Regions from separate parts of the Buttiauxella sp. genome, predicted to be linked through region 2. Evidence: predicted binding sites of a transcription regulator. Region 2 holds the regulator's gene; each other region holds the start of a gene.
The links. The regulator Fur, encoded in region 2, represses iron uptake genes when iron is present. The targets are predictions, from matches to a motif close to ATAATAATGAGAACNACTATCAA.
Positions count from the first base shown of each region.

Region 1: sodA (superoxide dismutase [Mn]) is a predicted target of Fur. The motif match lies at 2,995-3,017, and genes of this name have one in related genera.
Region 3: fhuA (ferrichrome porin FhuA) is a predicted target of Fur. The motif match lies at 4,127-4,149, and genes of this name have one in related genera.

Region 1 covers NZ_JBAVHX010000005.1:66,254-76,823, reverse strand. The annotation lists gene WBL83_RS04915 (tetratricopeptide repeat protein) at 186-1,235, shown strand; gene yiiM (6-hydroxyaminopurine reductase) at 1,535-2,209, opposite strand; gene sodA (superoxide dismutase [Mn]) at 2,288-2,908, opposite strand; gene WBL83_RS04900 (arabinose isomerase) at 3,189-4,610, shown strand; gene rhaT (L-rhamnose/proton symporter RhaT) at 4,804-5,838, shown strand; gene rhaR (HTH-type transcriptional activator RhaR) at 5,839-6,687, opposite strand; gene rhaS (HTH-type transcriptional activator RhaS) at 6,846-7,682, opposite strand; gene rhaB (rhamnulokinase) at 7,986-9,458, shown strand; gene rhaA (L-rhamnose isomerase) at 9,455-10,570, shown strand, end outside.
Region 2 covers NZ_JBAVHX010000009.1:233,280-243,849, forward strand. The annotation lists gene nagA (N-acetylglucosamine-6-phosphate deacetylase) at 1-1,014, opposite strand, end outside; gene nagB (glucosamine-6-phosphate deaminase) at 1,040-1,840, opposite strand; gene nagE (N-acetylglucosamine-specific PTS transporter subunit IIBC) at 2,174-4,201, shown strand; gene glnS (glutamine--tRNA ligase) at 4,398-6,065, shown strand; gene chiP (chitoporin ChiP) at 6,528-7,925, shown strand; gene chiQ (ChiQ/YbfN family lipoprotein) at 7,973-8,299, shown strand; gene fur (ferric iron uptake transcriptional regulator) at 8,390-8,842, opposite strand; gene fldA (flavodoxin FldA) at 9,125-9,655, opposite strand; gene ybfE (LexA regulated protein) at 9,807-10,088, opposite strand; gene ybfF (esterase) at 10,224-10,570, opposite strand, start outside.
Region 3 covers NZ_JBAVHX010000033.1:50,673-61,242, forward strand. The annotation lists gene fhuB (Fe(3+)-hydroxamate ABC transporter permease FhuB) at 1-189, opposite strand, end outside; gene fhuD (Fe(3+)-hydroxamate ABC transporter substrate-binding protein FhuD) at 186-1,085, opposite strand; gene fhuC (Fe3+-hydroxamate ABC transporter ATP-binding protein FhuC) at 1,085-1,882, opposite strand; gene fhuA (ferrichrome porin FhuA) at 1,930-4,101, opposite strand; gene mrcB (bifunctional glycosyl transferase/transpeptidase) at 4,440-6,992, opposite strand; gene hrpB (ATP-dependent helicase HrpB) at 7,071-9,503, opposite strand; gene thpR (RNA 2',3'-cyclic phosphodiesterase) at 9,569-10,099, shown strand; gene sfsA (DNA/RNA nuclease SfsA) at 10,233-10,570, shown strand, end outside.

The sequences.
Region 1 (10,570 bases), on a different contig from region 2:
AAAATTAACAATTGGGATACGCGGCCCAAAAAAAGGAAGTGAAAGACTATCAAACCAAAAATTATGGTTAGTTAACAAGAAAGGAATGCTTTACTTCTTTTGATAGTCATTTTCAGAAACACAAAAATAATATAACTCTAACTTCATTTAATCTTCTAATGAAAATGTTAAATCTATAAACAATTATGGCACCATATGATCAAAAAACATTACAATTATTTATTATTGAGAATATATCAATGAGAAAAAATTATTTAGGTTTTCTTATTATTATAACCATTGCAACAGTAACATCATTAGGGGTTTATACACATCAATCATTGTTTCATAAATATAAAAAAGTTAATGCTATCAAAAAAGTCAAAAAAAATGACCTTTGTAGTGTTATTAACCAAGTAAAAAAAGCAGCTAAACAAGGTAATGCAGAGGCCCAAAATGATTTTGGTATTTTATATCAATATCACAACTGTATAGAAAGGAATAATGGTCAGGCAGTGCATTGGTATAGCAAAGCAGCAAATCAAGGCTATGCAAATGCACAATTTAATCTTGGGATGGCTTATGTTAATGGTAGCGGTGTCACTAAAGACCTTCGACAAGCAATATATTGGTATCAAAAAGCAGCAGCGCAAGGTGATGCAAATGCACAAGTAAATCTTGGTATGATGTTTTTTAATGGGCAAGGAATAGCCAAAGACTATGGCAAAGCTAAATATTTATTTGAAAAAGCAGCTGAGAAAAATAATACTATTGCAATGACCAATATCGGATATATGTATAAATCAGGCATTAGTGTCATTCAAGATAATATCAAAGCTGTCGAATGGTATCAACAAGCCGTCGAATTGGGATCGATGAAAGCTCGGAATGCACTCGCTTGGTTTTATGAACAAGGATTAGGAAATCTTTCTTTAGACAAAGCAAAGGCTGCTTCATTATTTAAGGCATCTGCCTGTCAAGGATATGCTATAGCCCAAAATAATGTAGGGGAATTATATTCAAGCGGTGGAGACACACTACCATATGATGTTGTCAAAGCTTATGCCTGGTATAAAACTGCATATTCAAATGGCCAAGCAGATGCAAATAAATCATCAGAAGAGCTGGTGAAAAAATTAACACCAGAAGAACTTGTATTAGCAAAAAAAATGGCAACTGAATACATCAAAAAATATCCCTCCCCGCTGGATCAAGAGGATACTTATAAGTCTGACGCAGAGTGTAAATATCCTTAATCTACCACTATCATAAAAACGAACCCCTAAAGGTTCGTTTTTCACATTCAACTCACATCAGCTCTCTTTTGTCTGCTGCACGGTTTTGTTTATCGGTAACGGCAAATAATCCCTTATCCGTAGACCGCCACGCTCGCTGACGCCGATATCTAACAAGCCATTATGAACCAATCTCAGGATCTATATCCTTAGATGGGGGATATTCTGGAGATGTTTTCACAGGAGCGAGCGATGCTTATGGATTTGGTATTCAACAAGGCAATAAATAATCTTCACTTGTTGAATACCTTTTAAATACTTTACTTCCCAATCAGGCGTCGGGAATTATCCTCAACCTTACCCGAAATCCGCCGTTTCTGCATGGTGCGCGTCCAGCTCACCGACAGCCCCGCAGCACTGAGCAAGCGATGATACTGCTCGTCGTCAAACGGCATATGCCAGGCGATAGCGATCGCTTCTGCCACCGACACATCGCTTACGCGAGAAACTAACTCCAGCGGCGATTGCGTCGAAACATTACCTGCCATCACCACACGATATAACCAGCCGATACGCCCGGTCTTCTGCATCAATGAGGCCATATCACTGATACCGAAATGATAGTTCAGCTTGAAGCACGGTGAACGTGGTTGCGTGACCTGAATCAGCGCGTTGTCCCAGCGAAAAATATCACCGATATAGACATCGTGTTCTGTCAGCCCGTGAGTTGATAAGTTTTCACCGAACGCGGGAGCGGTAAACAGATCGGCCTGCTCCGGAAATTCCCGTGCCCAGTGAAGGTAATGCTCACGAGGATAGTGGCACAGCGCACGATCCGGCCCGCCGTGAATGATTTTTTCAGCCTGCTGATCACCTTCCAGACCAGATTCAGTGAGTTTTAGCTCACCATCGACCTGATATTTGGCGATAGCGCTCGGCCTGCTGCCTGCATATTCACGAACTTTTCCAATATAAACGTTAAGTGGATAGTGCATCTGCTCCTCCCTGTGGCCTGACTACAGATATAAAAAAAGCGAGCCATCAGGCTCGCCTCTGCGCAGTTGCATTGCAACTTATTTTTTAGCGGCAAAACGCGCTGCTGCTTCGTCCCAGTTCACTACATCCCAGAATGCTTTGATGTAGTCAGGGCGACGGTTTTGGAATTTCAGGTAGTAAGCGTGTTCCCACACATCCAGACCCACGATTGGGAAACCGGATACGCCAGAAACGGCTTCACCCATCAGCGGGCTATCCTGGTTTGCGGTAGAAACCACAGCCAGTTTGTCGCCTTTAAGAACCAGCCACGCCCAGCCAGAGCCGAAACGTGTGGCTGCTGCTTTCTCGAATTCAGCTTTGAAAGCATCAATGCTACCGAAATCACGCTCGATGGCAGCTTTCAGGTCACCTTGCAGAGTAGTGCCAGTTTTCAGGCCTTTCCAGAAGAAGCTGTGGTTAGCGTGTCCGCCCGCGTTGTTGCGCAGAACGGTTTTTTTGTCAGCTGGCAGTTGATCCAGTTTGGTGATCAGCTCTTCAACTGGCAGGCTTGCGAACTCTGGCAGAGATTCCAGCGCTGCATTCGCGTTATTCACATACGCCTGGTGGTGTTTGCTGTGATGGATTTCCATCGTTTCTTTGTCGAAATGAGGTTCCAGGGCGTCATAAGCGTAAGGCAGGGATGGCAGGGTATAGCTCATATTCTTAACTCCTTGAAGGGGTAAAGTATCAACTGGCGCATATCTGTTAACGCCGCGTAATCAGTTGGTTCATTATAGTTAATTAAATGATATTGAAAATGATTATCAATGCCGTAGTTTTTATAAGGTTATAGCTTTTCTTTATAATGGCGATAATGTGAACAATGTCAGGTAGATAAATCGTTTTTTGCCACCTGCGACATAAACTGGCACTGCTACAAAGGCAGTCTGGTTCAAATAAGGCGATAGTCGGCGCTTCTTTTCTGCCTGGAGCATGATTATGTCGCTTAACGTCGCCCTTTTCGGTATCGGCCTTGATACCTACTGGCCGCAGTTTGCTGGCCTTGAACAGCGTCTGACTGGCTATCTGCAGCAAATTGACCAGCGCCTTGGTGAGTGTAATGCATCGGTTTTCAATGGCGGCCTGATTGATAGCGTTGTCAAAGCCGATCACTTTGCCACGCAACTTCAAAGCCAGCCGGTCGATGCTATCGTGCTATACATCAGCACTTATGCCCTGAGTTCCACAGTTCTGCCGCTGGTACAGAAAATCAACAAACCGCTAATTATCCTCGCATTACAACCTGAGTTAGGTTTGCCGTACGAGAAAATTCGTCACATGGCCGATCGAGGCGAACGCACCGGCGAATGGCTGGCACATTGCCAGGCATGTAGCGCACCGGAACTGGCGAACGTGTTCAATCGTGCGGGGATTCGCTACCAGCTGATTGTTGGTGCTTTGCATGGCGATGATTATGTCTGGCAACAAACGGAACAGTGGCTGCAAGCGCTGGAAGTACAAAAGGGGTTAGCGGCCTGCCAGGTGGGTGTTCTGGGGCATTACTACAACGGTATGGTGGACGTTTACAGCAATATGACCAACCTGAGCGCCAGACTCGGTGTGCGTTTCAAGCCGTTGGAAATGTGCGAGCTGGCTGAATATCGCGAGCAGGTTACGCCATCTGCCAGCATGGAAAAATGGCAAGAAGTGGAAGCCACCCTGCAAATCGACCCTGCCTGTGAAAAAGCCGAAGTAGAACGGGCCGTTCAGACCGCCTGTGCCATGGATAAACTCGTTGAAAACAATCAGCTTGGTGCACTGGCGTATTACTACGAAGGGCGCAACGGCAACGCCTGCGAAAATATCATTACCTCAATTATTCTCGGTAACACGCTTCTGACGAGCAAGGGTATTCCCATCGCCGGGGAATATGAAATCAAAAATGTGCTGGCGATGAAAATCCAGCAACTGCTTGGCGCGGGAGGCTCATTTTCAGAGCCATATGGCATTGAATTTGCTGATGACGTGGTGCTGTGGGGGCATGATGGCCCAGCGCATCCGTTGATGGCTGAAGGGAATGTGCGACTGGTGCCACTGCCGGTTTATCATGGCAAACCAGGCAAAGGCGTCTCAATTCAAATGACGGTGAAAACTGGCCCCGTAACTTTCCTGTCGATTATTGAAGACGCGCAAAACAGTGTGCGCTTGCAGTATGCCGAAGGAGAGGCCGTTGTCGGCGAGGTGCTGGATATTGGCAACACCAATAGCCGTTATCGCTTCCCTCTGTCGGCGCGTGATTTCACCACGCAATGGAGTACAGGTGGCCCTGCTCACCACTGTGCTATTGGCCTTGGGCATCAGGGTGCAGTGCTGGAAAAGCTCGCCTGGTTGCTTGGCCTACAGACCTCAAAAATCTGTTAGTCCGAAAAACGATGGGCGTCGGTTATAAAAAACTGTGAGCGCCATCAATCGTACCCCCTCAATTTTGCCAGGTTTCCCCCTGCCACGGCAGCACATGGAAGGTTAGCCAGTTGCTCAATCCTTAGACTCAGTGGCAATGGGGTAGCCAGCTGTCACCTCGGAGTTATTTAGTTAAAACAGAGGGATATGGATAATGAGTAATGCAATAACAATGGGGATAATCTGGCATCTTGTGGGTGCCGCGAGTGCAGCCTGTTTTTACGCCCCTTTTAAAAAAGTAGAACGTTGGTCATGGGAAACAATGTGGGCGGTTGGTGGCTTCGTTTCATGGATAGTTTTGCCGTGGACGGTGAGTTACGTATTACTTCCTGATTTTTGGGCTTACTTCGGTTCGTTTAACGCTTCGACATTACTGCCGGTATTTTTGTTTGGCGCGATGTGGGGAATAGGGAATATTAACTATGGCTTGACGATGCGTTATCTCGGCATGTCGATGGGCATCGGTATCGCGATTGGCATCACGCTGATTGTCGGGACCTTAATGACGCCGATAATTGCCGGAAAATTTGATGTGCTGATTGGCACACCAGGTGGACGCATGACGCTGTTGGGGGTGTTAGTTGCGCTGGTAGGGGTGGCGATTGTTACCCGTGCGGGACAGTTGAAAGAACGCAAAATGGGTATCAAGGCCGAAGAGTTCAACCTTAAAAAAGGGCTGATTCTGGCTGTGATGTGCGGCATCTTCTCGGCAGGCATGTCTTTTGCGATGGACGCCGCAAAACCGATGCATGATGCTGCAGCTGCACTGGGTGTGGACCCGTTGTATGTGGCATTGCCAAGTTATGTAGTGATAATGGGAGGCGGTGCGCTGATTAACCTTGGCTTCTGCTTCATTCGTCTGGCCAGGATGAAAGACTTGTCGATCAAAGCCGACTTCTCACTGGCAAAACCACTCATTATCAGCAATGTGTTATTTGCCGCACTCGCAGGTTTGATGTGGTATCTGCAATTCTTTTTCTACGCCTGGGGCCACGCCAAAATTCCTGCACAATACGACTATATGAGCTGGATGTTGCACATGAGTTTCTACGTGCTGTGTGGCGGGTTGGTTGGCTTGATTATGAAAGAGTGGAAATCAGCAGGGAGACGTCCTGTTGGGGTACTGAGCGTGGGTTGTGTGGTGATAATTATTGCTGCAAATATTGTCGGCCTGGGCATGGCAAATTAATTACGTTTCAATAGTATAACGGAGACGCCATACCCGTGGCGTCATCCCGGTCTCTTTTAGAAACACCACCGAAAAATAGTTACTGTCCTCAAAGCCGCAACGCGTGGCGATATCACCAATCAACAAATCACTATGACGCAATAAATCCTGTGCCTGGCAAATGCGCAGCTGGCGTAAATACTGGCTGATACTCATGCCGGTTTGCTGACGGAAAAGCTGTCGTAAATTGCGCTCTGTCACCTGATGCTGCTGGCAGAACTGCGCAAGCTCAAAGGAAGAATCGAGGCTTTTCCCCAGTGCTGCCATCAATAAATCGAGAGTTTCACTGCTGTTGGGTCCGTTATCATCCTGAGACTGATAACGATGGCGATGCAGCAAAATGCACAACTGCAAAAACAAGCTCTCGGTCAAACACACCGACAGCGCGTCTGTTTTGACACTTTCGTGTTCCAACTGACCAATTATTTGCCGTGCTTGTGTCATACCGTGGCTGCTTAGCCGCCAGCGCGGATCTTTCCCCACCGTCCGCGCGCTATGCAACAAATCGTTCCAGTCGACGTTGAGTTTGAGCCGTTCAGGACAATAGATAATGTTATGCAGAACTAATCCGTTAACCGACTCATAACTATGGCGGTCTTCCGCGCGGATATAAAACAGGTCACCACAGGTGATGCGATAAGGGCGGTCGTTAAGGATGTGCAAGCCGTTGCCACGCCACACCAGCACCAGTTCACAGAAATCGTGTGTGTGTTCAGCAAAGACATTTTGCGGATAGCGGTCTGCCACCGCCACGGGTTGCGCGGAAGTGACAAAGAAATCTGCTTTCTTGAGAATTAAATGACCCGCCACCGTGATGCCTCAAAAACCGAAATCTAAACGGTGGATGACGCTGTGCTTATCCACCCTACAAAACCAGCATCGTAGGTCGGATAAGCGCAGTGTCATCCGACAAACTAACGGGCAAGTATTGGCTTTTTTGGTTAAAAAAACGGTGATTGCCTTCGCGATTACTGAAGTTGAGTATCTCGCCCCTGGCGAATTTCACGTGGTGACCAGGAAAATTCACGTTTAAAAAGCGTTGAGAAATGATTGCTGTCGCCAAAACCGCATTGGAAGGCGATGTTTGTGACGCTTTCGTCTCCGTGACGTAACAGGTGGCGGGCTTTCATCAGCCGTAAACGGTTGAGATAACGCTGGGGCGTCATGCCGGTTTGCTGTTTAAGCTGGCGATGTAAGGTGCGCAGAGATAGCGTGAATTGCCCGGCTAACTCCTCCCAACAAATATCCTCAACGAAGTGATCTTCAAGCCATGCCATCAGTTGATTTAATCGCCCTTCAGAGTTAGTGGCACCTTCCATCATGCTGCCTTTACGCAGCAGCACCAGCAACTGCATAAACAGAATTTCACGATTGGCTATGGAATGGGTATCCGCCGCTTCGCCAATGTTCTCAAACTGCTCAATCAGGCCACGAACCTGCTGCAAAACGGGCTGATTCACGCGCCAGTGCGATGGGTAATGGCCATCCTGCTCCTGGGGCAATAATTTATCCAGCCCGGATAAAAAGCAAAATGCGTCCGGTGCGCGATAAAGAATATTGGTCAGACAGAGATTTTCGGTGTGTTCATACAAGTGACGGTCATGATCGCGCACAAAGCAGACTGAACCTCCACTTAATGTATACGGTTGACCGTTAAAAACGTGTGTTCCAGTACCGTGCTCAACAATGACAATTTCACAAAAGTCATGATGATGTTCAGGGAAAGCTGCCTGGGGTAAACGCGGCTCAATCGCCACCGATGCATGCCCTGATGGGAAAAAGTCAAAACCATGTAATACCGTCATCATCATTACCCCCAAGCTTTTTTAACATTGCCTGATAGTAGATAACGATTCTCATCTGTACCTTAAAGTTTCGACACGAAATCAGTTAAAACTTGCTCGTTTTTTAAGAATGGATGGGAATTATCAGGAAATGCGGCGAGCATCACAAGCTAATGAATAAAGGGTGTAAACATAAATCTGTGACATGACTCACGTTCACCTTTGCTTCTTTGCCAGCGGCGGATTTGTACTGTCAGTAACGAGAAGGTGAGCGACTGCGTTACTTTTTAGAGTGGGGTCAATTAATTTAGTAAGGACCCCAAAATGACTCTACGCCATAGTGTTGCGGTAGACCTGGGCGCATCAAGCGGCCGTGTCATGCTGGCACGCTTTGAACGTGATACCCGCAGCATTTGTTTGCGAGAAATTCATCGCTTCACCAACTGCTTAAAACAGGTCGACGGCTCCACTGTCTGGGACGTAGACGCGCTGGAGCTGGAAATCCGTACCGGCCTGCAAAAAGCCTGCGACGAAGGTATTGCCATCGACAGTATTGGAATCGACACCTGGGGTGTCGATTACGTGCTAATTGACGGCGAAGGTCATCGCGTCGGCCAGCCTGTTTCCTATCGCGACAGCCGCACCGACGGCGTGATGGACACCGCTTTTAACCAGCTTGGTCGTGACGAAATTTACCGTCGCACTGGCATCCAGTTCATGCCTTTCAACACGCTTTATCAATTGCGTGCGCTGGTGGAACAGCAGCCAGAATTGATCGATAACGTCGAACATGCGCTGCTGATCCCGGATTATTTTTGCTACCGCCTGACGGGTGCACTGAACTGGGAATACACCAACGCCACGACCACACAACTGGTGAATATCAACAGCGACAACTGGGATGAAACGCTGCTGGATTGGGCTGGCGTGCCGCACAAATGGTTCGGTACACCGACGCATCCGGGCAATGTCATTGGCCAGTGGGTTTGCCGCGAAGGCAACAAAATCCCGGTGGTTTCGGTTGCGACACATGACACCGCCAGCGCTGTCATCGGCGCACCGCTTAAAGATAAAGATGCTGCTTATCTCTCTTCCGGCACCTGGTCGCTCATGGGTTTTGAGAGCAAAACACCGTATGCCACCAGCGAAGCATTGGCTGCCAACATCACCAACGAAGGTGGTGCGGAAGGGCGCTACCGGGTCCTGAAAAATATTATGGGGCTGTGGTTGTTGCAGCGCGTCACTAAAGAGTTGGGCATTACCGATCTTGCGGATCTTATCGATCGCACTCGACAGACAGCCGCCTGCAAATTTGTCATCAATCCAAACGACGATCGTTTTATTAATCCTGAAAGCATGAGCCGTGAGATTCAGGCGGCATGTCGCGAAAGCAATCAGCCGGTTCCGTTCACTGACAATGAACTGGCGCGCTGTATTTTCGACAGTCTGGCGTTGCTGTATGCCAAAACCCTTCAGGAACTGGCCACCGTTCGCGGTCGCCCATTCAGCTGCCTGCATATTGTGGGCGGCGGTAGCCAGAACACATTACTCAACCAGCTTTGTGCCGATGCCTGCGGCATCCCGGTGCTTGCCGGTCCCATTGAAGCTTCAACACTTGGCAATATTGGCTGCCAGTTAATGGCGCTGGATGAAATCACCGATGTTGATGACGTCCGCAAAATTGTCGCAGCCAGCTACGAACTGAAAACTTTTATCCCCCAAACAGACAGTGACATTGCCCGGTACATCGAGCAGTTTCCGCTGAATACTCAAACACGTAAGGAGTTTTGCGCATGACCACCTCTCTCGAAACAGCCTGGGAACTGGCAAAACAGCGCTTTGCTGCTGTCGGTGTTGATGTTGAATCCGCACTGCAACAGCTCGACCGCTTGCCGGTTTCTATGCACTGCTGGCAGGGCGATGACGTTGCGGGCTTTGAAAACCCAGAAGGCGCATTGAGCGGTGGGATTCAGGCGACGGGTAACTACCCTGGTAAAGCACGCAACGCTCAGGAATTACGTACCGACCTGGAACGCGCATTATCGTTAATTCCAGGCCCAAAACGCCTGAATCTTCATGCTATTTATCTGGAATCAGAGAAGCCTGTTTCCCGCGACAAAATCAAACCAGAACATTTTAAAAACTGGGTTGAGTGGGCGAAAGCCAACAAATTAGGGCTGGATTTCAACCCGTCGTGCTTCTCGCACCGACTCAGCGCTGACGGTTTCACGCTGTCCCATGCTGACGATGAAATCCGCCAGTTCTGGATTGATCACGTTAAAGCCAGCCGTAGAGTATCGGCGTACTTTGGTGAGCAACTGGGCACCCCGTCAGTGATGAACATCTGGATCCCGGATGGCATGAAAGACATCACGGTGGACAGACTCGCCCCGCGCCAGCGTCTGGTCGCAGCTCTCGATGAAGCGATGAGCGAAAAACTCGACCCGCAACACCATATCGACGCGGTGGAAAGCAAGCTGTTCGGGATTGGCGCAGAAAGCTACACCGTCGGCTCCAACGAATTCTATTTCGGTTACGCCACCAGCCGCCAGACGGCGCTGTGTCTGGATGCAGGGCACTTCCATCCGACCGAAGTTATCTCCGACAAAATTTCCAGTGCGATGCTGTATGTGCCGCGCCTGCTGTTGCACGTGAGCCGCCCGGTCCGTTGGGACAGCGACCACGTGGTGCTGTTGGATGACGAAACACAAGCTATCGCCAGCGAAATTATCCGCCACGACCTGTTCGACCGCGTCCACATCGGGCTGGATTTCTTCGACGCCTCCATTAACCGTGTCGCTGCCTGGGTTATCGGCACCCGCAATATGAAGAAAGCGTTGCTGCGTGCATTGCTGGAACCAACAGAAACGCTGCGCCAGCTTGAGCGTGAAGGCGATTACACCGCGCGC
Region 2 (10,570 bases):
GTAGAGAGTCGCCATACGCAAGACTTCATCTAAGGCGATGCCAGCATGCTCGACCAGGTTACGCACCCCTTCAATCATCGTCAGGGCAGAACCACTCAGCGTACCATTCTCATCTACACATAAACCGTCGCGGTAGTATATTGTTTTTCCTGCGAAAATGAACTCATCGATATTTGCGCCCGCCGGAGCGGTGGCATCGGTGACCAGGCAAAGCTTATCGCCCTTAACCTTTTTCGCGGTACGAATATTGGCATAGTCCACATGTAAACCATCGGCAATGATACCGCAGTAAACATCTGGCTCATCAAAAATTGCACCTGCAAGACCCGGTTCGCGGCCAGTAATGTATGGCATCGCGTTGAAAAGATGGGTTGCGAAGGTGATACCAGCGCGGAAACCAATCTTGGCTTCTTTTACGGTGGCATTGGAGTGGCCGGCAGAAACAATAATGCCAGCAGCGACCAGTTTGCTAATCACCTCAGGCTCAACCATTTCTGGTGCCAGCGTGACTTTGGTGATCACATCTGCGTTCTGGCAAAGGAAATCCACCAGTTCGGCGTCAGGTTTACGCACGTAATTCGGGTTGTGCGTCCCTTTTTTCACCATGTTTAACCATGGGCCTTCAAGATGCAGACCGAGCGCCTGGTGCTGATACTTCTCCAGGTATTCGCGCATCACTTTCACGCCCTGCTTCATCAGCTCATCGTCGCTGGTGATAAGCGTCGGCAGATAGCTGGTGCAGCCAGAACGCTCATTGGCTTTCTGCATGATTTCCAGCGTTTCAACAGTGACCGCATCGGCGGAATCGTTGAACTGCACACCGCCACAGCCATTGAGCTGCACATCAATAAAACCGGGGGCGATGATTGCTCCGCCCACATCGCGAGTCTCAATACCCGCTGGGAGATCTGAACGTGGACAAACACGTTCAATCAGGCCGTCCGCGATAATAACCGCGTGATCATCAAGAATTTCATGGCCGGTATAAATCCGCCCGTGAGTTAGTGCAAACATAGTTACCCCCGGTAATGACGATTACTTAAAGATCTTTGATATTTTCTGCTTCGAGCTCATTGAAGTACTTCAGCGTCTTCACTTTGAGCTCCATGGTGGATGGCTCATCACAAACCACGACTGCTTTAGGATGCAGTTGCAGACAACTAATGGTCCACATGTGATTCACGTTACCTTCCACAGCCGCTTGCAGCGCTTGCGCTTTCAAATGGCCGAGCACCAAAATCATCACTTCTTCTGCATCGAGCAGGGTGCCAACGCCAACAGTCAACGCGTATTTTGGCACTTGAGACACATCGCCATCAAAGAAACGGGAGTTTGCAACACGGGTGTCATGAGTCAGCGTTTTGATACGAGTACGAGAAGCCAGTGAAGAGGCTGGTTCGTTGAACGCGATATGACCATCGTTGCCTACGCCACCCATAAACAGGTGAATTTTGCCGTATGAACGAATTTTCTCTTCATAACGACGGCACTCTGCGTCAACATCCTCGGCGTTACCATTCAGCAGGTTAATGTTTTCTGCTGGGATATCAACATGATCAAAGAAATTGCGGTGCATGAACGTATGATAGCTTTCCGGATGCTCTTTTGGCAGGCCAACGTATTCATCCATATTAAAGGTGACGACGTTTTTAAAGCTAACCTGGCCCGCTTTGTGCATCTCTACCAGCGCTTTATACGCTTCAAGAGGAGTGCCGCCGGTTGGCAGGCCCAGCACGAACGGGCGATCCGCTGTCGGATTAAACGCATTGATACGCTTAACGATATGGCGTGCTGCCCATTTGCCTACTTGGGCTGGGGTAGCCAGGGGAATCAGTCTCATCATTCACCTCATAAGTTAATAGAAAATTACTTTAGCCAGATTGATAGTCCGAACCCTTTAAGGGTAACCCAGTTTCAAACCGGCCATCACGGGATCAATTTGTCTTGATTTTTCGGATGATAAAATAAGTTTTAGTCGATAGCTAGCCAGAGGGGAGTGCAATAACAATATTTGGTGATTCTAATCACAAAAAAAGGGTGTTTAATTTGCGATACGAATTAATTTTTCACACACTCAGAAGGTTGGTGAATCATCACCATGCTTTCAAGGTTGTTACACAATAATAAAACTGCTTTGAACGAGCCTTAACGGGGTCTCATAGGGGGAAGTAACGTGAGTATTCTAGGTTATATGCAAAAGGTTGGCCGTGCGCTTATGGTGCCGGTCGCCACACTACCAGCCGCAGCCATTTTAATGGGTGTTGGTTACTGGATTGACCCAGTTAGCTGGGGTGGTGATAGCGCATTAGCTGCGTTGTTCATCAAATCTGGTGCTGCAATTATTGACCACATGGGGGTTCTGTTTGCCATTGGTGTGGCTTATGGGATGTCCAAAGATAAAGATGGTGCTGCTGCACTAACCGGTTTTGTCGGTTTCCTGGTGTTGACGACGCTTTGTTCGCCAGCCGCTGTTTCAATGATCAAGCATATTCCGCTGGATCAGGTCCCGATGGCTTTCAGCAAAATTGAAAACCAATTCGTGGGCATCATGGTCGGTATTATTTCCGCAGAGTTGTACAACCGTTTCAGCAGTGTCGAACTGCCAAAAGCGTTGTCCTTCTTCAGCGGTCGTCGCCTGGTTCCGATTATTACCTCCTTTGTGATGATTGCTGTTGCCTTCATCATGATGTTCATCTGGCCAATCGTATTTAGTGGTCTGGTGAACTTCGGTGAGCACATTCAGAAAATGGGTTCTATCGGCGCAGGTGTGTATGCGTTCTTTAACCGTTTGCTGATTCCAGTCGGTCTGCACCACGCGCTGAACTCCGTGTTCTGGTTCGATGTTGCCGGTATTAACGACATTCCTAAGTTCCTGGGCGGTGCTAAATCAATCGCTGAAGGTACCGGTATTGTTGGTATCACGGGCCGTTACCAGGCTGGCTTCTTCCCAATTATGATGTTCGGTCTTCCAGGTGCTGCACTGGCAATCTACCATTGCGCGCGTCCTGAAAATAAAGCCAAAGTACTGGGTATCATGATGGCGGGTGCATTTGCTGCCTTCTTTACTGGTATCACCGAACCGTTGGAATTCTCCTTCATGTTCGTGGCTCCAGTTCTGTATCTGATTCACGCAGTGCTGACGGGTATCTCCGTATTCATCGCGGCAAGCATGCATTGGATTGCTGGTTTCGGCTTCAGTGCTGGTCTTGTGGACCTGGTGCTTTCCACTAAAAACCCACTGGCGACTCACTGGTACATGTTGATCCCACAAGGTCTCGTGTTCTTCGTGATTTACTACGTTGTGTTCCGTTTCACTATCAATAAATTCAACCTGTTAACTCCGGGTCGTGAACTGGCGGTTGCTGGTGATGAAACTGATGGTCAGGACGTAAATGTAAGCGGCGATACCAACCAGGACGTTTCTGCGCTGGCTCGTCAATACATTGCAGCAGTAGGCGGTTCAGCGAACTTGACCGGTATTGATGCATGTATCACTCGTCTGCGTCTGAATGTGAAAGACTCTTCACTGGTTAATGAAGCGTTGGCAAAACGTCTGGGTGCAACCGGTGTTATCCGTCTGAACAAAACCAGCGTGCAAATCATCGTAGGCTTCGTGGCTGAGAAAATTGCTAACTCAATGAAAACGGTTGGTGATGTGCCAGCTGCCGCGCCTGTTGCTAGTGCTGCTGCGCCAGCGGCTGTTGCTGCGACCAAACCACAGGCTGTACCAAATGCAGTGACTATCGCCGCGCTGGTTTCCCCAGTCACCGGTGATGTTGTTGCCCTGGAACAGGTTCCTGATGAAGCCTTTGCCAGCAAAGCGGTAGGTGATGGTGTTGCTGTTAAGCCAACTGAGAAAACAGTTGTCGCGCCAGCTGCCGGTACTATCGTAAAAATCTTTAATACCAACCACGCGTTCTGTCTGGAAACCGAAAAGGGTGCCGAGATCGTTGTCCACATGGGCATTGATACCGTCGCACTGAACGGCCAGGGCTTTACCCGTCTGGTAGAAGAGGGGGCTGAAGTGGTTGCAGGCCAGCCGATTCTGGAAATGGATCTTGATTTCCTGAACGCTAATGCTCGCTCCATGATTAGCCCGGTAGTTTGCAGCAACATTGACGACTACAGCGGTCTGGTTATCCAGGCACAAGGTTCAGTGGTCGCAGGGCAAACTCCTCTGTACGAAATTAAAGGCAAATAATCGCTCCTGAGTCATAGATTGTGCCTTTAGCGGCTGGTGAGTTATTCTCCAGCCGCTTTTTTATTGCCGCCTTTCCCGCATTCCTCACTCGCAGCGCACCTGTAAGCCCCTTATTTATGCAACTAAAGGTTGTTTCCGACGCCTGCTTATTAGATCATATGCCGTTAACGAAAGTTTATGCACTGAGGAACCCGCGATGAGTGAGGCTGAAGCCCGCCCAACTAACTTTATTCGCCAGATTATTGATGAAGATTTGGCCAATGGTAAGCACAACAGCATTTGCACCCGTTTCCCGCCAGAGCCAAACGGCTATCTGCATATCGGTCATGCAAAATCTATCTGCCTGAACTTTGGTATCGCTCAAGATTATCAAGGCCAGTGCAACCTGCGTTTCGATGACACTAACCCGGTAAAAGAAGACATCGAATACGTAGAGTCAATTAAGCAAGATGTTGAATGGCTTGGTTTTCATTGGTCTGGCAACGTTCGTTACTCTTCCGACTATTTTGATCAACTGTTCAACTATGCGGTTGAGCTGATCAATAAAGGTCTGGCGTATGTTGATGAACTGACTCCAGAGCAGATCCGTGAATATCGTGGCTCATTGACCGCACCTGGGAAAAACAGCCCATTCCGTGATCGTACCGTTGAAGAAAACCTCGCGCTGTTCGAGAAAATGCGTAACGGTGAATTTGCCGAAGGCACCGCGTGCCTGCGTGCGAAAATCGACATGGCATCGCCGTTTATCGTCATGCGCGATCCGGTTATTTATCGCATCAAGTTTGCCGAACATCACCAGACCGGCAACAAGTGGTGCATCTACCCGATGTACGACTTCACGCACTGCATTTCCGATGCGCTGGAAGGCATTACGCATTCGTTGTGTACGCTGGAATTCCAGGACAACCGTCGTCTGTACGACTGGGTGTTGGATAACATCACCATTCCTGCGCATCCGCGTCAGTACGAGTTCTCACGCCTGAATCTCGAATACTCCATCATGTCCAAGCGTAAGCTGAACCTGCTGGTGACTGAGAAGGTTGTAGAAGGCTGGGATGACCCACGTATGCCGACCATTTCTGGTCTGCGTCGTCGTGGTTACACTGCGGCGTCCATTCGTGAGTTCTGTAAGCGTATTGGTGTGACCAAGCAAGATAACACCGTCGAAATGGCGTCTTTGGAATCTTGTATTCGTGATGATCTGAACGAGAACGCCCCGCGTGCGATGGCTGTACTCGATCCGGTAAAAGTTATCATTGAAAACTTCCCGCAGGGCGAAGTTGAAATGGTGACCATGCCGAACCATCCGAACAAGCCAGAGATGGGTAGCCGTCAGGTACCGTTCAGCCGTGAGATATATATCGATCGTGCTGATTTCCGCGAAGAAGCGAATAAACAGTACAAGCGTCTGGTGCTCGGCAAAGAAGTGCGTCTGCGTAATGCTTATGTGATTAAAGCCGACCGCGTTGAGAAAGATGAAGCCGGGAATATCACCGTGCTGCATTGCTCCTACGATCCGGAAACCTTAAGCAAAGACCCAGCTGATGGCCGTAAAGTGAAAGGCGTTATTCATTGGGTTAGCGCAGAACACGCTTTACCTGTTGAGATTCGTCTTTATGACCGTCTGTTCAGCGTAGCGAACCCTGGTAGCGCGGAAGATTTCTTTGCCACGATTAACCTAGAGTCTCTGGTTATTAAGCAAGGTTTCGTGGAACCGAGTCTGCAAAATGCGGAAAAAGGTAAAGCGTATCAGTTCGAGCGTGAAGGTTATTTCTGCCTCGATAGCCGTTATGCAACTGCTGAAAAACTGGTATTTAACCGTACCGTTGGCTTGCGTGACACCTGGGCTAAAATAGGCGAATAACAAAAAATCGTCTTATATAAACGCCGCTATCAGCGGCGTTTTTTTTCGCCTGATCATTATCTGTTAATCCCTTTCATCATATTCGCGATGCGAATTAATGCTATTTAGCGCCCGTCCTGTATTCTTTCTTTTGGTCAACCTGAGAGCATAATAAATTCTTCATTTAATTATGTGAGCGCTCTCATATAGAGCTTTGTGTAAAAATAGTCGTCATTATCAGCACAAACAACTTTGCCTGCCATTTGTTACAAATGCTCATAAATTATGTGCTCTCTGTCATAATATCGGAATGAACTCTTACAAAAGCATTGATAATTCGCGTCGCGAAAAATAGTCTTGTGGGGAGCAGTAATGCGGGAAAATATTGATAACCGCTTTAGCCGTTAGGCATTTTTACTTTTTTTCGCGATGTGACGTCTTTTAACGTCCAGCGACTATTTATACGTCAAAGAGGAATATTATATGCGTACGTTTAGTGGCAAACGTAGTGCGCTGGCGCTTGCAATCGCTGGTGTCACGGCTCTTTCAGGACTGATTGTCATCCCTCAGGCAAGTGCAGCAGGTTTTATTGATGACTCAACTCTGACCGGTGGTGTTTATTACTGGCAGCGTGAGCGTGACCGTAAAGACGTCAACACCAATAAATACGAAACGAACCTTGCGCACGCAACCTGGAACGCAAACCTGGACTTCCAGTCTGGTTATGCCGCAGACATGTTTGGTCTGGATGTCGCAGCCTTTACTGCTATTGAAATGGCAGAAAATGGCAACAGCGGCCACCCTAACGAAATCGCATTTTCCTCTTCGAATAAAGCTTACGATGAAGATTATTCCGGCGATAAGAGTGGGATTAGTCTTTATAAAGCTGCAGCTAAATTCAAATACGGCCCTGTCTGGGCTCGCGCTGGTTACATTCAGCCAACGGGACAATCTCTGCTAGCACCACACTGGAGCTTCATGCCTGGTACGTATCAGGGTGCTGAAGCCGGTGCAAACTTTGATTATGGCGATTCCGGTGCTCTGAGCTTCTCGTACATGTGGACCAACGAGTACAAAGCGCCATGGCATCTGGAAATGGACAAGTTCTATCAGAATGATAAGAACACCAACGTCGATTATCTGCACTCACTGGGCGCGAAATATGACTTCAAAAATGATCTGATCCTCGAAGCGGCATTCGGTCAGGCGGAAGGGTATATCGACCAGTACTTCACTAAAGCGAGCTACAAATTTGATATTGCTGGTAGCCCACTGAGTACCAGCTACCAGTTCTACGGTTCACGCGATAAAGTCTCTGACGGCAGCGTCAACGATCTTTATGACGGCACAGCGTGGTTACAAGCACTGACCTTCGGCTACAAAGTGGGTCAGGTTGACCTGCGTCTTGAAGGAACCATGGTTAAAGCAGATGGACAGCAGGGTTACTTCCTGCAACGTATGACCCCAACTTACGCATCCTCAAACGGTCGTCTTGATGTGTGGTGGGACAACCGTTCTGACTTCAACGCCAACGGCGAGAAAGCAGTCTTCGCCGGTGCCATGTATGACCTGAGCAACTGGGATCTTGCTGGCTGGGCGGTAGGGGCATCTTATGTTTATGCATGGGATGCTAAACCAAGCTCTAAACCAACGACTGACGGTTACTACGATGCCGACAGCCGCCTGAAAGAATCTGCGTACAGCCTTGATGCGTTGTACACCATTCAGGATGGCCGTGCGAAAGGTACGCTCTTCAAACTGCACTTCACTCAGTACGACAACCACTCCGATATCCCAAGCTGGGGCGGTGGTTACGGCAACATCTTCCAGGATGAGTATGACGTGAAATTTATCGTCATCGCACCGTTCACTATTTTCTGATTTGATTCCGGGCGGTAACACGCCCGGTTTTGTTAAGGATATCGAGCATGAAAAAAATCATTTTGGTCACATTGATGGCTCTAGGTTTGAGCGCCTGCGCACAGCCAAAAGCGGCACCAGAAGATTCAAAACTAAAACAGGCTTATAGCGCCTGTATCAATACCGCTGAAGGGAATCCGGATAAAATTCAGGCCTGTCAGAGCGTGCTGAATGTGTTGGCTCAGGAGAAAGAACACCACGAGTTCGCACAGAAAGAGACCGTTCGCACCCTGGATTACCAGAATTGCATCCAGGCAACGCGCACCGGTAATGACCAGGCCGTCAAAGCGAAATGCGATAAAATCTGGCAAGAGATTCGCGCTAACAATAAGTAATGGTCGAATTCAGCCAATAAAAAAACCGGTGAGTTTCTTCACCGGTTTTTTTATATCTGACCACCAGGTTAGCGTGGCCAAATGTGCGGATTATTTTTCGCTGATTTCGTGTGCATTTTCGTCGGTACGGCAATCACCTTCAGCGCAGTGACCATACAGATACAGGCTGTGGTTGGTCAGACGAATACCATGGCGTGATGCGATTTCACGCTGACGAGATTCGATTGAATCATCGCTGAATTCAATAACTTTGCCGCAATCCAGGCAAATCAGATGGTCGTGGTGATGCTGCTGTGTCAGCTCGAATACGGATTTGCCGCCTTCGAAGTTATGACGAGTGACAATGCCTGCATCATCAAACTGGTTTAGTACACGATAAACTGTGGCGAGACCAATCTCTTCGCCCATATCAATCAGACGTTTATATAAGTCTTCCGCACTGACATGGTGGTTCACCGGACCCTGCAACACTTCAAGGATTTTTAATCGCGGAAGCGTGACTTTCAGGCCGGCCTTCTTCAATGCGGTATTATTGTCAGTCATGCGGAAATTGTCCTGTTGCTTAACGGATCGCTCGGACTCAGGGTGAGCGTTAAGATGAATGCGTCTCATTATAGAACTGCCAATTCTAAATGGAAACCGCAAGTATTATGCATAATCAAGCTAAAAAATGGCGTCTGAGTCGCGATTTATTTGCCTTGTTAGCTATTTAGTCAGGAGGTCATTGTACAGGGACAAACTGAAAAGTTAAAAATTTGTAGCGATTATTTTAATCGGAATAATCTATCAATGTGACGCAACCCAATGGTTGCGTCACATGTAGCATCAAGCGTTGAGGATATCAGCCAGGTTCAGTTCTTCAGAAACCTGTTTTACCCACTGTTGCACACGTTGTGCAGTCAGTTCAGGTTGACGGTCTTCATCGATAGCCAGACCCACAAAGTGATCGTCATCAGCAAGACCCTTAGACGCCTCAAAATGGTAGCCAGCAGTTGGCCAGTGACCCACAATTGCAGCACCGCGCGGCTCAATAATGTCGCGGATAGTGCCTAATGCGTCACAGAAGTATTCTGCGTAGTCTTCCTGGTCGCCACAGCCGAACAGGGCTACCAGTTTGCCATTGAAATCAACTTCTTCCAGAGTCGGGAAGAAATCATCCCAGTCGCATTGCGCTTCACCGTAATACCACGTTGGAATGCCGAGAAGCAGAATATCGAAGCCTTCCAGGTCTTCTTTGCTGCTCTTAGCAATGTCATGCACCTCAGCAACGTCTTTACCGAGCTGTTTTTGAATCATCTTCGCGATATTTTCGGTGTTACCAGTGTCGCTGCCGAAAAAAATGCCTACGATTGCCATGAGTAAAATAACCTCTTGAAACTTAATGGTATGGTGGCTGCTATTTGGCCACAGATAGGGCAATCATAGCAGAACACATTGCGGGGCGGAAACTGCTATCACCCTGATGTGCACAGACTGCAACATCGTCAGCCGGGCAACAGCATTAAAACTAACTGAGATGCTGCTTCAGTTGCGCGAGAAGAATCTCTTCAATCAACTCACTACGACTGATATTGCGTGCTTCAGCCAGATGATTAAGTGCATCAACTGCATCGTTATTGAGCTTCAACTCCACTCGCTTCAGGCCGCGTACTTTGTCGCGCTTGAGCTGGTTGCGTTTGTTGATACGCAATTGCTCATCACGCGTCAGCGGATTGGTTTTTGGTCGCCCGGGGCGACGCTCGTCCGCGAACAGATCTAATGTAGTACGGTCCGTTTGTTCTTTTGCCATGATTAAACTACTGACAGGGAATTCAGGTGGCACGGAGCGGGGTGCTCTGGCGCATTTTAGCGCGCAATCATACATCAGCATGGCTTGCGCGCCAACGCGTTAGCCGTATCTAATGGCCAGTCGGTCTGTTTTTAATCAGTTTGCCGCTGTTGGATCGATAAAACGATGGATTGCGCGCAAAACAGCATCAGGTTTTTCGGCATGAACCCAGTGTCCTGCACCGGCAACCACATGAGCGCGAGCTTGCGGAAACTGTGCAAGCAGGGTTTCGCGGTGCGATTCGTCAACATAAGGAGACGCGCCACCCCGGATAAACAGAGCGGGCTCGTTCCATGTCGGGATAGTTTGCCAGCCGACAATATTCTCGTACTGCTCCCACAAAACCGGAACATTAAACTTCCATTCACCGTCGGCAAACGATTTCAGCAAGAAGTGGATAACGCCCTCTTCATTAAGGTACTCACGCATGACGGTTGCCGCCT
Region 3 (10,570 bases), on a different contig from region 2:
AGCCAGACGTGGAAGTAAGCTGTAGTGGAACAACATCTGATTGATGTCATCAATATTGGGTTGCCATAAAGCCACACTCCACTGCGTGGAAGGCAGTTGTGCCTTCAGGTTATGCAGCGTCAGCCCACAGGCAACAATAAACAGCAGCGATAAAAGCAACGCCGGAAACACTGCATACCGATGTTTCACGCGTTGCTCCCTATGGCTTTAGCCAGCATGGTGGTGAAGTTCATGGCGGAAAGCGTGGCGCCATAAAGCCATACCGGAGGTACTCGCTGGAAACGATTCTGGCGAACAAACGGCATCGCATTCCATAAAGGCGTTGCCATCACTCGCGCCATTTCAGCGTCGTTATTGTGATCAAGGCAGATGACGTCGGCGTCTTTGACCTCGGCCAAACGCTCGAGGCCGACGACCGCGCTTCCCCAGAAGTTAGTTTCACCAGACCAGGCATTTTTCACACCTAACAAATCCATCACCTGTTGGAAGAGACTGCTTTTCCCAATGACCAGTGCGTGGCGCGAATCTAATAGCGTCATCAGTAATACGGGCTTATCGCCACGCGCGGCGAAGCGGGGTTTCATCTGTTCGATAAATTGGTCGAACTTGCGCAAGTGCTCGCTTGCCGCTTGCTGCATACCGAGTTTTTCACCCAGTTCGGTCAGCGACTGGCGGGCGACTGTTAACGGTTTCCCGGAACCATCGTTGAAACTAAATCCCACACCCGGCGCGATACGCTCAAGTTTTTCAGGCTGCGGGCCGTAGCCTGCGGAATAGAGGATCAGAGACGGTTTTAGCTGGGTAAGAAGTTCGAGATTTGGTTCGGTGCGCAAGCCAACTTCAATAATGCCATCCGGCAATTTTGGCTCGCCGACCCAGGCTTGATAATTCTTGATATCGGCCATCGCATAAGGCTTGATGCCCAGCGCCAGCATCAGTTCGACGGGCAACCATTCCAGCGCCACAATGCGATGAGGATCAACGGTTGCAGCCTGTGCATTGCCCATGTTGAGCAAAAGCGGTGAGAGCGCAAGTGCGGTGAGCAGCTGACGACGACTCAACAAAGGATTAATCAGTTCACTCATCAGTAAACAAAGCTTACCGGGGCAGCACCCGCAGGATGTGGCAGGATGCCCATGGGAATGCCATAAATCTGTTCAAGCGTTGCGCTTTGCATCAGGTCAGCCGGGCTACCCTGAGCAATCATTTCACCACCGCGCAAAGCGACCAGGTTATCGCAATAGCGAGCCGCCATATTGATATCATGCAGGACAGCAATGACGGTCAGACCGCGTTGCTGGCTAAGACGATGGATAAGCGCCAGCACATCAACCTGATGGGCAATATCCAGCGCCGATGTCGGCTCATCAAGCAGCAGGCAGCGGCTATCTTGTGCCACCAGCATAGCAATCCACGCACGTTGACGTTCACCACCAGAAAGACTATCCACCAGACGATGCGCAAAAGGCTTCAGCCCAACCAGCGTAATCGCCTCTTCAACCAATTCTCTGTCTGCCACACCAAAACGACCGAGTGCGCCATGCCACGGATATCGACCAATCGCCACCAGTTCACGCACCGTCATCCCTTCGGCGGCCGGAAGTTGCTGAGGTAAATACGCGACTTTGCGCGCAAATTCCTTGCTACTCCAGCTATCAAGAGGTTGATCATTGAGATGAATATCCCCTTCAGAGGACTTCTGATGACGGCCAAGCATTTTCAGCAATGTCGATTTGCCCGAACCATTATGCCCAATCAGACCGGTGACTTTTCCCACGGGAAAGGTAATCGATAAGGGGTGGAGAAGCGTGCGGCCGGGTACGCGGAAGGAAACGTCAGTGAGGCTAAACGTGGTATCGGGATGAAGGTGTTTGTCCTGCATGGTAGCCAACTTTGTTGAAGGGCACGGCGAACCGTGCCCGAATACACTTAGAAGCGGAATGTTGCAGTCGCAACAACCTGACGCTCAGCGCCCCAGAAGCAGCCGTAAGTGGCGAAGCAGCTGGCAACATATTCACGATCAAGCAGGTTGTTCACGTTAACCGCGACGCTCGAACCATTCATACCAAAGCGGCCGAGGTCATATTTAACCACTGCATCCAGTACCGCAGCACTGCCCACTTTGAAGCTGTTCGCTGGGTCACCGTAGCTGGAACCAATCAAGCGACCACCGGTACCGAGAGTCAGACCAGTAAGAGCACCTTCATTGAAGGTGTAATCACCCCACAATGAAGCCATATGCTCTGGCACCTGCTCAGGCGTATTGCCTTTGTAATTGGTGTCGGTGGTGTATTCCGCATCGGTGTAGGTGTAGGAAGCCGTCACGTTAATGTTGGCATTAACCGCCGCTTTCGCTTCAAGCTCAACACCACGAGAACGGATTTCGCCGCCCTGAACTGAAGAGAAGCCGTGTGAAGTGTCAGGATCGGACATCAGGTTATCAGACTTGGTCAGCTGATAAACCGCACCGGTAATCACGACAGCCATATCTTTCGGCACATACTTCACGCCCGCTTCGTACTGACGACCTTTCGAAGGTTTGAAGGTGTTGCCGTAGAAATCTGCACCCGAGTTTGGCTCGAAGGATTCACTGTAGCTGATGTATGGCGAGACACCGTTATCGAAGAGGTAGTTCAGACCTGCACGACCGGTGAATTCGCTGTCATCACGCTCGGTGAAGTTATTCGCCTGGTACGCCAGAGTAGACTGTTTCAGCCAGTCGTAACGACCACCGACCGTCAGAACAAACTTGTTCCACTCAGCTTGATCCTGAATGTAGATACCGGTCTGTTTCTGTTTGTTTTGCTGATACGGATCCGCATCGCCAAAGTCGTAGTTTTCATACACTGGGTTATACAAATCCAGTGGAGGAGCGCTGCCAAAGGTCGCGTTCACATCGTTACGCATTTGCTGGAAGTCCACACCCGTCAGCAGGGTATGTTCAAGATCGCCTGTTGCGAATTTGCTTTGCAACTGGGTATCAACAGCAAAGTTGTGCAGTTTTTCGTTATCAACAACGGTACCGCGAGTCAGCATATGGCCGGTTGAATCTACGCCTGTGCCGTAAACGCTTTTCTGATTGGTTTTAGAGTCAACATAACGCAGGTTCTGACGCACGGTGAAAGTGTCGTTGAACTCGTGGTCGAAGCTGTAACCAACCATTTTATGAGACAGCGAGTAGGTGTTATTTGGTACACCTTCGTTGAAATCAGTCGGTAAGTGAGAACCATCTGGTAACGGCTCAACGGTACCCTCTTTCGGCAGCCAACCGTAATAACCCGTTTCTGGGGTGTCTTGCAGGTTAGCTAAGAAAGTGAAATTGGTTTTATCGTCAGGACGCCAGGAGAACGACGGCGCAATCGCATAACGTTTCTGCTTGGAGAACTGCTGCTGGTCGTCGTTAGAACGAGCCACACCCGTCAGGCGATAAGAATAAACACCTGCATCATCCAGTGAATCACTGAAATCAAAGCCTGTCTGGAACAGGTTGTCGGTACCCATTTTGAACTGCACTTCTTTCAGCGGTTCAGTCGTTGGGCGCTTGCTCACCATAGTAATGATGCCGCCTGGGCTGCTTTTTCCGTACAGTACGGAAGTTGGGCCACGCATTAATTCCACGCGCTCAAGCATATACGGGTCGATGATCACTTCGTTGTAGAAGTCGCCCTGAAGCTTCAGACCATCTAAATAATTGTTCTGGTTAACTGAACCAAAACCACGGATTTTCACCGCGTCGTAGGTGTCAGATGCGCCACGTGTTGAAACGGTAATACCCGGCGTATAGCCCAGCGCTTCTTTAACGGAAGCTGGCTGGTGAGTATCCATCTCTTCACGCGTCACAATAGAAATAGACTGTGGTGTCTTTTCAATTGGCGTGTCGGTTTTGGTCGCGGTTGCCGTGCGTTTTGCTGCAATCGTTGGAGACGGGCCCCACGCGCTTTCGTCAGCTACACCAGCAGAAACGGTGATGGTGTCTTCTTTGGTTGCTGTGCTATCTGCTGCAAAGCCCGGCGCGCTGACACCGCTTACGGCGGCAGCAACAAAAAAAGCGAGCTTGCGGATAGAGGTATTGACTGGTTTTCCAGTTCTTAAACGCGCCATTGTATTATCTCTGATGAAGTGACGAATGATAACGAAAACGAGAATTATTATTATGCCCGCAGAATAATAGACGAAACGGAAAGCGCATAGCAAGCGGATCACACCCCTTCTAAGTGCGAGGGAATAATAATTAACCAGAGTGATTGCAGGGATTATCGGTGAAGGGGGAAAACAGTCATCAAACACCCCTCACCCCGGCCCTCTCCCTGAGGGAGAGGGAGGAAAAGAAAGTCACTTCTTCCGCTGGAGAGGTAGAAAAGAAAGTCACGTCTTACACTGGAGAGGCAGAAAAGAGAGTTCCCTCTCCAGGGGGAGAGGGTTAGGGTGAGGGCGTAAACTTACTTACTGCCGAACATGTCCTTAATCCAACCGGCAACACCATCGCTCGATTCTTGCTGCTGCGGCTGTTGTTGCTGTGGTTGTTGTTGCTGTTGCGGCTGCTGTTGAGGCTGCTGCTGCGACTGGCTAAACGGATTATTGTTCTGCTCAGCCTGCTGGCTTTGCTGGCACAATCCATCCGGATTCGTCGTCCATACTGGAAGGACACGATCCCCGCCACCACCGCACTGGAAGTAACCCGCGCTATCCACACCCATATCTACGATATCTTCCGGAGGATTGAGCACCAGTGGAATCGGAGTCTGGTTAGACAGATAACGTTGGTAGAGCGACATCGCCCCGCTCGCACCGTACAGTTTGGTCGGCTGGTTGTTGTCACGCCCTACCCAGGTAATGGCAACTTCTTTGCCATCGATACCGGCAAACCAGGTATCCACGTTATCGTTGGTGGTACCCGTTTTCCCTGCCAGATGCAGGTTCGGATATTTGCCACCCAACGCCCGCCCGGTACCGCGAGCCATAACCTGCTGCATGGTGTACAGCGTCATGTAAGCCGCCTGTGGAGGAACAGCCTGTTCCGCCTGCGGGAAGCTTTGATACAGCACGGTGCCATCTTCAGCAATCACCGAACGCAAGGCTGAAAGCGTTGCGCGGTTACCGCCGCTGGCAATGGTCTGGAATGCCTGAGCCACTTCAATTGGCGTCAGGTTTAGTGCGCCCAGCAACATGGCCGGAACCGGATGCAACTGGTCTTTCGGCACACCGAGTTTAATCCAGGTATCGGTCACGGCTGGTAAGCCAAGCGCCATGCCAAGGTTAACCGTTGGAACGTTCATTGAACGTGCCAGTGCATCGACCAACATTACCTGCCCGCTATAGCGACGATCATCGTTTTGCGGTGACCAGACCTGGCCATTCGGCTGCTTCAGAGCAATTGGCGCATCGGCAATCCACGTATTCAAACGATAAGCATCAGGCTGGCTTAACGCCGTCAGATAGGTTGCCGGTTTTGCCAGAGAACCGATAGAACGGCGTGCCTGCATCGCGCGGTTAAAGCCAGCGTACTGGGTTTCAGCGCCGCCAACCATGGCACGAACTTCACCGGTTGAACGGTCAACAATCACCATCGCCGCTTCAAGATCTTTCAACTTACGCGAGGCGCGTAGAACCGGTACGCCTTCGCTTACCGCTTTTTCTGCCGCATCCTGAGAAACGGAGTCAAAAGTGGTGAAGATCTTCACGCCAGACAAGTCTTTAACTTTATCGCCAAGCTTGGTCTGAAGCTCGTTACGCACCATTTGCATAAATGCAGGCTGCGGTGAAATAACGCCGCCACGCGGTTGCACACCCAGTGGACGGGCGCTCAGCATGTCGTAAAGTTCCTGGTCGATCACCTTCTGCTCTTGCAACAGACGCAGCACAAGGTTACGACGCTCCAGAGCCAGTTTCGGATTACGCCACGGGTTGTAAATCGACGCACCTTTCACCATGCCCACCAGCAACGCTTGCTGATCAAGGCTTAACTCTTCAACCGGACGACCAAAGTAGTACAGGCTCGCCAGCGGGAAACCGCGAATTTCGTTATCCCCACTCTGCCCGAGGTACACCTCGTTCAGATACAACTCGAGGATGCGATCTTTGCCGTAGCGCGCGTCCATGATCAGCGCCATGTACGCTTCGTTGGCTTTACGCCAGTAAGAACGTTCGCTCGACAGGAACAGGTTTTTCACTAACTGTTGGGTCAGTGTACTTGCGCCCTGCACGGTGCGACCGGCGGTGAAGTTCGCCAGCATTGCACGACCGATGGAGTAGAAACTGATCCCATCATGTTCATAGAAATGGCGGTCTTCTGTGGCAATCAGCGTATCAACCAGCAAATCCGGGAAACCGGTGCGTGGCACAAACAGACGCTGCTCACCGTTCGGAGAAGACAACATGGTGATCAAACGCGGATCCAGACGGAAGAAACCGAAACTACGGTTGCTGTCCATGTTCTGGATCGATTCCAGATGGTCACCATCAAAAATCAGACGTGCGCGGATCTGCCCTTCTTTACTATCAGGGAAATCAAACGGACGACGGATCATCTCAATGCTGTTGCCTTGCACGGTAAACTCACCAGGACGAGTCATCTTCGTCACCTGACGGTACTGAGTGGCTTCCAGCAGGTTGATCATCTCTTTTTTGCTGTACGGCATGTCTGGTTCAAGGTTCACCATGCGGCCATAAACGGCTGCCGGGAGTTGCCAGACTTTGCCATCGATACGGGCGCGGATCTTCTGATCAAGATAGACGCCGTAAATCACGAACAGCACGACAAAGACAACAAACAGTTTTAGTAAGAACCACAACCAGCGGTGCTTCTTACGTGGCGGACGGCCATTACCGCTACCTTTTCCTTTACGTGGCGGCATCGGTTCCTCGTCGTCATAATCATCGTCGTAATCCGCGTCGTATTCCTCTTCACGGACACGACGGCGGCTTACTTTCTCTTTTACAGGACGTGAAGGTTTACCTTTACGTCCAATCGGTTCGCGGTCATTCCCCGCCATTGCTTTCTCCACCAAAAAAAGGCGCAAGGCCTGATTCTCCTGTCTTCCGCATAAGTCGGAAGAGGAAATCTCTCAAAGTCATTGGTACTTTTTAGTACGCCGCGTGGGCAGCGCGTCTGCTGGCGAATCCGGCCAGACGTGTTTTGGATAACGTCCTTTCATCTCTTTTTGCACTTCCCGATAGGCACCCTTCCAGAACGCGGTTAAATCACGCGTTATCTGTAAGGGGCGTTGTGCCGGGGAGAGCAGTTCCAGAACCAGTGGCACACGGCCTTCGGCGATCACTGGGGTTCGCGCTTCACCAAACATTTCTTGCATACGAACAGCAAGAACTGGCGGATTTTCATCATCATAGCGAATTGCTATCTGGCTTCCTGTCGGCACAGTGTAATGAGTTGGCAGCGCACTATCCAGACGAACGCGTGCGTTCCAGTCGAGTAGATTGTGTAACGCGCGTGTGACATCGATGTTTTTAAGCGCGCGAAGCGAGTGTACACCATGCAGTTCAGGTAATAACCAGCTGTCTAAATTTCGTAGCAAAGCATCATCCGAAACATCCGGCCACGCAAGTTCCGGCAACCATTTTGCTGCACAAGCCAGGCGCAAACGAAACTGTTGCGCATGGGATGACCAGTTAAGAACAGCCAGACCCTTTTCGCGAATGCCGTTGAGCATGGCTTGATGCAATTCTTCTTCAGACGGTTTCGCCAGCGGCTGGACTTTCACCACCAGTTTGCCAATCTGCGTGCGACGAAAAGCTTTCAAGGTGCCCTGAGTTTCATCCCACTCAATGGAATCACTTTGGGTTAATAACGATGGGCATTGCGCGGTTAACGTATCGATCTCAAGAGGAATGGCCTGCAAGATCCGCGCGTCTGGCGTATTGCTCCCCTGCAGTAGTAAAGGTGCTAACAGCCATTCATAACGCGTTAACGGATCGTCCTGATTAAGCATCGCCCCCATGCCGTTAGCTAATTGATAGCGACCTTCCTGGCCGCGACGCCGTGCGATACGATCGGGGAAAGCTTGAGCCAGTAACGGGGCGACAAGAGATAAATCGGCGGCACCACCACGATTATTCAGCCGCTTCAACAGCTGTGAACTGCGCTGCTGCCAGTTTTCCTGCCGCCGGCTCAATGCGTTTCGCAAATCACTGTCATGACCACGGGGCGGCTCTTCAAGGATCGCGACCAGGCGTGCGGCAGTGACTTGTTCATCAGCGGTTTTTGCATTGACCAACACCGCGGCAAGGCGAGGTTCGTTGCCCAAATTTGCCATCTTCTGGCCGACCGGCGTGAGCCGGTTTTGCGCGTCGAGTGCATTGAGCTGGCGTAATAATGCCTGTGCGGCGCTAAGGTTGGCGGCGGGAGGAGAATCAAGCCACGTGAGCTGATGCGGATCCTGACAACCCCATTGCAGCAAATCGAGCATCAGGCCGGAAAGATCGCTTTGCAGTATTTCGGGCTCACTTTGGGTCGCCGCACGCTCGGCTTGCTCAGCGCTGGTTAAGTGCAGGCAAATACCCGCTTCCAGTCGCCCTGCTCGTCCGGCACGTTGAACCATCGACGCCTGGCTTATACGCTGCGTGATAAGCCGCGTTAATCCGCTACGCACATCAAAACGCGCCACGCGTTCAAGCGCGGTGTCCACCACCAGGCGGATGCCTTCGATGGTGAGACTGGTTTCAGCAATGTTGGTCGCCAGCACGACTTTGCGCATGCCATTTGCTGCAGGCAAAATCGCTTTGCGCTGTTCGTTTAACGGCAACGCACCGTATAACGGGCAAAGCTGCACGTCGCTTGCGACGCGCTCTTGTAACTGTTGTTGAACACGCTGGATTTCAGCAACGCCCGGTAAAAACAGCAACAGCGAGCCCGACTCTTCGCACAGCAAATTCGCCACCACAATGGCCACCGCTTCATCAAAACGCTGATGAGTGGAAAGCGGACTGTAACGGCGCTCAACAGGGAATGCCCGCCCTTCAGAGATAATGACCGGGGCATCAGGTAAACACTGTTGCAGACGCGGGTTATCAAGGGTTGCCGACATGATCAAAAGTTTGAGGTCATCGCGTAATCCCTGCTGCACATCGAGCAACAACGCTAACGCCAGGTCAGCTTGCAGGCTACGTTCATGAAACTCATCAAGAATAACCAGCGCCACCCCATCAAGCTCAGGATCGTTCTGGATCATGCGCGTCAAAATGCCCTCAGTGACCACTTCGAGCTGCGTATTGGGCCCGACACACGTTTCGGCACGCATACGATAACCGACTGTTTCACCGGGTTTCTCACCCAATAATTCCGCCAGACGTTGTGCAACATTACGTGCCGCCAGGCGACGCGGTTCGAGCAGCAGAATGCGCCCATCTAAGTTTGCCTGCTGCAAAATCTGCAACGGCAGCCAGGTCGATTTACCGGCACCCGTTGGCGCGCTCAATAAAACTTGCGGTGCATTTTGCAAAGCGTGAAGAATGTCGGGTAGCACTGCGGCGACCGGTAATGACGGCACAAACGGCTCCAAAAAGGTATGATGCGAAGTTCGCTATTGTAGCAATCTATTACCGAGAGACCACCATGGCTGAAACTCGCCGTCTGTTCTTTGCCCTCGAACTGCCTGCTGATGTGCAAAAACAGATTATCCAGTGGCGCGCCACTCAGTTTCCTGAAGATACCGGGCGGCCAATTGCCGCCGCTAACCTGCATCTGACGCTCGCCTTTTTGGGTGACATCAGCGCGGAAAAGCAAAAGGCACTTTGCCAGTTAGCCGGGCGCATCCGCCAGCGCGGATTTACTCTGACCATTGATGATGCCGGGCAATGGCTGCGTTCGAGTGTTGTGTGGATTGGTCCGCGCCATGCGCCTTTAGGGCTCATTCAACTGGCAAACATGTTACGCTCTCAGGCGGCGCGCAGTGGCTGTTACCAAAGCCCACAGCCATTTCATCCGCACATCACCCTTTATCGCAATACGCCGCGTGCGGTCTCCATTCCATCCCCCAATTTCCGCTGGCAATATCAGGTAGATGAATTTGTGCTGTATGAGTCTGTTTTCAAACAAGGGCGAACGCGTTACCAGGAGTTACAACGCTGGTCATTAAATAAATGACCCTAAATAATTCGGGTTGTTGGCAGGCGGCAAGCGTGTGAATCCCCAGGAGCATAGGTAACTGTGTGACTGGGGTGAGAGCGAGCAGCCAACACATCAACAACTTGAAGTATGACGGGTAAAGGAAGAATGAATGGAATTTAGCCCACCGTTGCAGCAGGCCACACTAATTAAACGTTATAAACGCTTTTTGGCCGATGTCGTCACGCTTTCCGGCGAAGAATTAACCCTTCATTGCCCAAATACTGGCGCAATGACCGGTTGTGCTACGCCCGGCGATACCGTCTGGTATTCCACATCAGATAACCCGACGCGTAAATATCCCCACACCTGGGAAATCACTCAGACGCAAAATGGCGACTTTATCTGTGTAAATACCCTGCGCGCGAATAGCGTCGTGAAAGAAGCCTTAGGCGCTGAAACTATTTCAGAACTATCGGGTTACAGCACAATTAAAAGCGAAGTAAAGTA